2 regions of the Corynebacterium sp. HMSC034A01 genome follow, and region 2 is predicted to be linked to the other one. Evidence: predicted binding sites of a transcription regulator. Region 2 holds the regulator's gene; the other holds the start of a gene.
The links. The regulator LexA, encoded in region 2, represses DNA repair genes until DNA is damaged. The targets are predictions, from matches to a motif close to CGAACANNTGTTCG.

Region 1 (3,827 bases), on a different contig from region 2:
ATGCGCGAGGTCCCCGTGACCGACGCCGGCGACAACATCTCCGTTTCCGAGTAGATGAAGAAGCTCGACCCGCTTCTCGTCGGCATCGTTCTCGCGGCGGCACTCGCGTTCGTGCTGCCCGCCCAGGGCGCGTTCGCGGACGGGTTCGCCGTCGCGGTGAAGCTGGGCATCGCGCTGCTGTTCTTCCTCTACGGCGCGCGCCTGTCCACCCAGGAGGCGCTGAAAGGCCTGACCAACTGGCGCCTGCACGCGCTGATCCTGGCGTTCACGTTCGTCATCTATCCGGTGATCGGCCTCCTCGCGCGGCCCACCACGGCGTTTATGTCGGAGGAGCTGTACCAGGGCCTGCTGTTCATGTCGCTGGTGCCGTCCACCGTGCAGTCCTCGGTGGCGCTCACCGGCGTGGCGCGCGGCAACGTCTCGGGCGCGGTGGTGGCGGCGTCGGTGTCCTCGCTCGTCGGCGTTGTGGCCACGCCGCTTTTGGTGATGTGGCTGATGGGCGCCGGCGACGGGGTGTCCGTGGACGCCTCCGTGTTCGGCGACATCGCCCTACAGCTTCTCCTCCCGTTCATCCTGGGCCAGCTGGCGCACAACTTCATCCCGCGGGTGGGGGAGCTGGCCAAGTCGAAGGCGACCAAGCTCGTGGACCGCGGCTCCATCTGGATGGTGGTCTACTCCGCGTTCTCCCGCGGCGTCGTCTCTGGCGTCTGGTCCAACGTCTCCGCGTGGGAGATCGTGTTCCTCACGGTGTTCTCGTGCGTGCTGGTCGTCGCTATGCTGTGGCTCAGCCGCATCCTCCCGAAGGCGCTACGTTTCCCGCGCGAGGATCGCGTCGCCATCCAGATGTGCGGCACCCAGAAGTCGCTCGCGACCGGCCTGCCCATGGCCACCGTGATCTTCGGCGGCGCCTCGCTCGGCGTGCTGATCATCCCGCTGATGATCTACCACATGTGCCAACTGGTCATCTGCTCCGCGTACGCCTCCCGAATTTCCTAGGAGTTTCACGTGAAACATTTCGTCCGCATCCACTACAACGTCCCCGAACTCGGCGGCGAGTTGCTCAATATCGCCGAGCTCGAGGAGATCTCAGCCCACGAGTGCACCATGATCCGCATGATCGAGCTCGACCCGGCCGAGACCATCACGGGCATCTACGTCGACGGCCGAGTCATCGGCCAGGCGAACCAACCCATGGGCACCGTTCCGCACCCACGCACCTACGACTCCATGGAGGGCATCACCGCCACCCACCTCAGCGAGGAGGAGTTCGAGGGCCTCTGGTCCGAGGCTCAAGCAAAGTTGCAATAGCCTATCGACGTCCCTCCGGTTTTCCACGCCCGCCCCACCCGGCGGGCGCTTATTCTTGGCCCATGGACGGATTCTTCGACACCATCATTGAGTTGCTCCAGCGGTACATTGGCCAGCCGATCTTGTTTGTCATGGAGAAGTACGTCGGACTCTTCGAGAGCATCTTCGGCCCTCCAGGCTTCATGCTCGCATTCGCTTTGCCAATCGCGGCCGGGTTCGCCCTCATCTTCGCCCTGAAACCTGGCCAGGCCTTCATCTGGTTCCGCCGCGACCTCATCGACGGCATGGCCGTGGCCGTCCGGATCCGCTACAACCCCGACTGGCGCAGCGAGGGATCCGAGCACAGGGACACCTACGACTGGCGCCACAACTCAGTGATCATCGAGGTTCCGACCCCCAGCGGACCCCGCCGCTACATCGACAAGCCGGTGGAGCAGAAGAATCTCGCGCCGAAAGTTCGCCGACAGGTATACAAGCGCGCACTCCACGAAATTCGCTACAACCTGAACGTCAGCGACACGGTAGAGGAGCGCAACATCAACCAGGCGATCCGCGAGGACTACTACGACTTCCCGCTCCGTGATCCGGTTCCCGTCAGACTCATTCCGCCGAAGCAGGAGGAGGGGCGCATCTGGTTCCGGGTGGTTGAGAAGAACAGCTTGAAAAATTAAATAGTTGGTGCGGGCCCAGTTGTCCGCAATGCGGAGTCGTAGGGGACATGCCCATCAGACAAACGGACCGGACAACAACGCCACCGCGAGAGTGATCGGCCAGGCAAGCAGGGTAAGAACAGACAATATCCCCAGCAGGGGGCGCTTTTCACGCACCGCGATAACAAACCCCAAAACAGTTACGGCGATCAAGCCAGCCCAATAAAGCCATTGGCCCCACATGGGAACGTGGTCACCCATAAACGGTGTTGCGATCCAAACCGCCACAAAATCGCGTAGATATACGCGGTGCGGTGACCTTTCCCCATGTTCAGGCGCCTCCTTGTACCCCTCGTTGTCGCATCACAATAGTTGGTGCAGGCCCAGTTGTCCGCAATGCGGAGTTGCGGGCGAGTTATAGCAATCGCTATAAACTGCATTTCCGCAGGTCAGAGAAATGTCGGGGGTGAGTTTTATAATGTCCGCAATCGAACTCGCATTCGCCTCAAGGGGGCCCGACATGACCGCCGCAGTTGCCACAGAACCCAACCCCATCGCCGTCGCATTAAGCCAGCAAATCGAAGACTCTCACCGCGCAATGACCCAAAGCAAAGCGGAGCTGTTGTCCGCAATCCAGACGTTCGACGAGCTCGCACTCGCTATCGAATGTGGCTCCACGACCACCGCGCACTTCCTCATGCGCCGCCTGGGCGTGTCATCCTCAACCGCCCACGAGTACGTCAGCGTCGCGCACCGCCTGCGGCCCTTCCGTTACCTACACAAACACTTCACTGCCGCTGCACTGAGCTACTCGGTGGTGCGGCTGCTGTTGAAGTACATGACGCCCGAAAATGAGCGTGAGCTGGTGGATCTCGCCCTCGGGATGGGTTACCACGAGCTCGAATGCGCGCTGGCGGGGAAGAAGCCGCAGGACGGGGAGGGCGACGACAGCCCCCAGTATTACCTGAGCCTGCACAAGCGCGAGAACGGAGATATCGCGTTCCACGGCAATATGAACGCCGCGGACGGCGCCGCTTTCATCGCCGCGCTGAAGATCGGGGAGATCGCGCACTGCAACCTCGACGAGGTGCTCGAGGACCTTGACCCAGAGGTCAACGGGGAAATCGACATCGCCCTCGAACGCGCCGAAGAGGTGGAGGAGAACCGTCCCGCGCGCAAAACGGTTTCCGGCTATGGGCTGCCTATTGGACGCATGCTGCTGCGGGCGCTGATGGGCATCGTCCACATGGCGCGCACGACGCCACGAAACACGCTGACCACGCCGGGTGCGCACGTGAACATCCTGGCAACACCGGACGGGCGCGGGTATATCCCCAACAACGTGGGCGCGCCGTCGAAAGCCATCGCGAGCTTGCTCGCTAACGCGGACGTACGCCTCTCGACGGTCAACTCCGACGGCCTCATCATCAACACCGGACGCAAACAGCGCCTGGCCACGAACGGACAGGTCAACGCGCTGTTGGCAATGTGGGGCGGGCAGTGCGCGGCACCGGGGTGCACGCACACGCGCTTCATCGAGATCCACCACATCGAGGACTGGGCCACCGGGGGCCTGACCGACCTGGAGAACCTCCTACCGCTGTGCTCCGCCTGCCACTCCCTGGTTACGGAGGGGTATCTGCAGACGTTGAAGGAGCATTCAGACATCCACTTCGTCTACCGCGACGGGACCCGTTTCGTGTCCACGAATTACTCCCTGCCGCAGCGCAACGACATCATGCGGACCATGGAGGAGTGCAACTGGTCCTTCAACGACCAGTGAGACTTAGAAGAACTGCTCAACGGCCGGCACACCCGGGACACCCGGGATCTTGCCCGCTGCGGCTGCGGCGGCGCCAACGAGTGCCA
Region 2 (3,827 bases):
GTGCCTGGTCCTCTACGGGCTCATCGGCATGCTGGGCGTGCGCATCTGGCAGGACAACAAGGTGGACTTCACCGATCCCGCGAACCTGACGGCGGCCGCGGTTGCGCTGATTGTGGGCATCGGCAACCTCACCCTGGATGTGGGCGCTGTGACGTTAGAAGGCATCGCGCTGGGCTCGGTTGGCATCATCGTGATCTACCCGCTGATGCGCTGGGCGTACGACACGTTAGGGGAGGGGCAGTACCGCAAGGACTTCGAGGTGCCGAAGCCGTCCACCTTCTAGCGGGCGGTGCATCACTGCACATGAAAACGCCCGGGCGACGTATGCCCGGGCGTGAGCTCGTCGTAAAGCGAAGAGTGCTTACTCCTCGTCGAGGTTCTGCTCGATCAGGGCCGCAATCTTCTCGACGGCGTCGGCGTTGTCGGAAGTGACGGTGACCTCGTCGCCGTGCTCCGCACCCATCGCCATAATCATCAGCGAGGAAGCGGCGTCCGTCTCGTCGTCATCATCGCCGCCGACAAAGGTCAGCAGAATCTCATCGTCGTACTCGCCGGCAGCGTCCGCGATCACCGTGGCCGGGCGTGCGTGCAGCCCGACGGTGGAACCGACCTTCACAGTCTTGGAAGCCATTCGGGTGTCCTTTCCTTTGTTTTTCATTCAGGTCTGCAACGAGTGTAGGTCGCAAACTGGCGAAGATGCCACCATATTCGCGCAGAAAGTCACAGAGCGCCCCAGCGGAACGCGCGGGGCGAGACACTACTAGGCTGCTAGGGCTGCGCGAGCACGACCTCAATACCGTGCGAACGTAGCTCATCCACGAAGGCAGAGGGCGCTTCGGCGTCCGTGATCACCACATCAATATCCGTCAGCGGCGCGAAGCTCACCACGTAGTCGTTGCCCAGTTTCGTGGAATCGCACAACACGACAACCCTGCGGGCGTTGGTCACCATTGCAGCTTTCACCGCAGCCTCTTGGGCGTCCACGGTGGATAGGCCGTGGCCGATGGACAACGCGTTAGTGCCCACGAACGCCACGTCGGCGCGCAAAAGCGCGAGGGTGCGAAGCGCGGTACTGCCGACGACTGCCTGGCTGATCGGCCGGACACTGCCACCGAGCAGCTGCACGTCGTGCAACCCGGAATCGCTCAGCTCCAAGGCGGTCGGGATGGAATTGGTCACTACCGAGTACTCCCGATTCCCGCGGGTCTCCGCCAGACGCTTGCCCAAGCTGCTGATCGTTGTGCCCGAGTCCAAGAAGATAGTGCAGCTTTGCGTATCGGGCACGAACTTCAGCGCAGTCTCTGCAATCGCGGCTTTGGCCGCAAGGGAGGCGCGTTGCCGGGCATCCAGCGGGATTTCAGTAGAACGGTAGGACTGACTCGCAACCGCGCCGCCGTGGACGCGGTGCACCACGCCCTCGTCGTGCAACGCCGAAAGGTCACGCCGGATCGTCTCCGCGGTGACGTTGAAGCGCTGCGCCAACTCAGTGACAATGACGCGGCCTTCAACTGCGGTCAAAGACGCAATCTGGCGTCTACGCTCCTCGGCGTACATCGATCTCCTGCGATTCTGGCTGTGCTGTATCCGGTTTGTGTGTAAACGGTGCAAACGCACCGATTACAGAGTACGGAACACCGAAATAACTCGCCCCATGATCTCCGCCTCATCGCCCTTGATCGGCTCGAAGGCATCGTTGTGGGGCAAGAGCCACACGCCGGTGGAATCGCGGTGGAACTCCTTGACCGTCGCCTCACCGTCCAGAAGTGCTGCGACGAACTCGCCTTCCTCCGCATTCGGCTGGGAGCGGACAACCACCCAGTCGCCGTCGAGGATTCCCGCCTCGCGCATGGACTCGCCGACGACTTTGAGCATGAACACATCGCCGTCGCCGAGCAACTCCTCGGGCAGCGGGTAGTAGGTGTCCACATTCTCCTCAGCGAGGATCGGTGCACCTGCCGCGATCTGACCAACCACCGGCACGTAGCGGGCATTGCCGGAATCCTCCGGCTTCGCCTCCTGCGGTTTGCGCTTCTTGCGCCCGGTCTCTGGCATTTGACGCAGATCCACGGCACGCGGCTTGTTCGGATCGCGGCGAAGGAACCCCTTCTTCTCCAATTCCTTGAGCTGGTACGCGACAGAGGATGTGGACTGCAAACCCGCCGCGTCACCGATCTCGCGGATGCTTGGCGGGTAGCCGCGCAGGACTACAGCGTCTTGGATCACCTGGAGGATGCGGCGCTGACGGTCAGACAGCGCGTTGTAATCCGGGTTGCCTGGATCGGACTTCTTTCGTGCCATGACGTTCTCCTTGGACTCGGCGGTGTGATGCGCCTACGAACCTACCAGATAGGGCACTTATGTTCGATGGTTGCAAACATTGGGTGGACACGGGTCGGGCGCAATGCTATAAATCGAACACGTAAGCGTATTCGAACATATGAACGTTATGGCATTCGAACGTGTCGGCACCGTACGTAAAGTGTGCCGCAGAAAGAAGGGAGACGCACTATGTCCGTTGCAATCAATCCAGTACACAACACATTCGTATCGCGCTCCGGCGCCGCATCTGTAGTTCCCCCGGCAGAGGTGTGGGACGTTGATTCTGTGTCAAAGCGTCGGTCGGGCGGCGCCGGTGTTCGAGCGATTTCTACTTCCCATCGAACGGATGCGCGCCCGATCCGTAGTGAAGTTTTGGACGGTCCCTCTGATGCGAATCCGTTCGAAACACGGCACGAGACGCGCGATACGGTCCTGCTTGGCGTGTGCATGACTGCAGCGTTGCTTATCGGTTCCGCGTTCGGCGGTGTCTTTTCTGCGCAGGACGAGGATCCGTCCTCGATGACCCATGGCCAGGCGGCCGACGCCGCCGCAGTGGCAACTGCGCGCTAGACAAGGCGTAGACTCACGGCTACGCCAAGCCTTGAATACTCTAGGGGTGGAGATCCGTGTTTTGTCCCTTTTGCCACAACGAACAATCTCGTGTGACTGACTCGCGGCTGGTCGAAGCCGGCTCCGCCATTCGGCGGCGCAGAGAGTGCACTGAGTGCGGGGGGCGTTTCACCACGATAGAAAAGGCCGTGCTGACCGTTGTGAAACGCAACGGCGTGAGTGAACCGTTCGATCGCGACAAGCTTATCGTCGGCGTGCGTCGAGCATGCCAGGGCCGAGATGTCACCGACGACGCATTGAAACGCCTTGCCCAAGAAGTCGAAGAAACCGTGCGCGCGCAAGGAAGCTCGCAAGTGCCCGCCCACGAGATCGGTTTGGCCGTCCTTGAGCCACTTCGCGCCCTCGACGAGGTGGCGTACTTGCGTTTCGCGTCCGTGTACAAGTCTTTCGAAAGCGCGGACGACTTCGAGTCCGAAATCCGGCTCATGCGCCGCCGCGACCGCGAAGACTTCTAACCCACGCTTTCGCAGCTAACGCAGCGCGTCAATCTTCTTCTCAATGCGGCGCTGGCTCACCGGCTTCGGCGTTCCCAGCCGCTGCGCAAACAAGCTCACACGCAGCTCCTCAATCAGCCACAAAATGTCCTTGTACGCCTTCGTCTTCGTGCGGCCAGCGGGCAACGCCTTCATGCGTTGGGCCAAATAGGCCTTCACCGAGTCAACCACCGACTGCCTGTCGGCGTCGCGGTCTGGATCCAGGCGCATGTCCTCCAACCGGATCCGCATTGCGTCGATGTAGCGGGGCAGATGCTGCAAGTGCCCGATGCCGTGGACAGTCACCGCATGCTTCGGCAGGAAGAACTGCAGCTGCGACCGCATGTCGTCGATAGCCGGGCCCTCCCATTGCTGGAGTTCCGCGGCGATGTTCGCGTACTCCGC

Region 1: a site for LexA is predicted at 2,448-2,461, ahead of HMPREF2791_RS00780 (HNH endonuclease signature motif containing protein). Genes of this name have one in related genera too.

Annotation. Positions count from the first base shown of each region.
Region 1 is NZ_KV835919.1:130,209-134,035, reverse strand. It holds gene HMPREF2791_RS00805 (Rieske (2Fe-2S) protein) at 1-54, shown strand, start outside; gene HMPREF2791_RS00800 (bile acid:sodium symporter family protein) at 55-996, shown strand; gene HMPREF2791_RS00795 (hypothetical protein) at 1,006-1,308, shown strand; gene HMPREF2791_RS00790 (hypothetical protein) at 1,371-1,979, shown strand; gene HMPREF2791_RS00785 (hypothetical protein) at 2,034-2,219, opposite strand; gene HMPREF2791_RS00780 (HNH endonuclease signature motif containing protein) at 2,479-3,741, shown strand; gene HMPREF2791_RS00775 (hypothetical protein) at 3,745-3,827, opposite strand, start outside.
Region 2 is NZ_KV835934.1:40,703-44,529, reverse strand. It holds gene HMPREF2791_RS02720 (uracil-xanthine permease family protein) at 1-283, shown strand, start outside; gene HMPREF2791_RS02715 (HPr family phosphocarrier protein) at 362-631, opposite strand; gene HMPREF2791_RS02710 (DeoR/GlpR family DNA-binding transcription regulator) at 769-1,554, opposite strand; gene lexA (transcriptional repressor LexA) at 1,618-2,298, opposite strand; gene HMPREF2791_RS12315 (hypothetical protein) at 2,767-2,889, shown strand; gene nrdR (transcriptional regulator NrdR) at 2,946-3,404, shown strand; gene hrpA (ATP-dependent RNA helicase HrpA) at 3,420-3,827, opposite strand, start outside.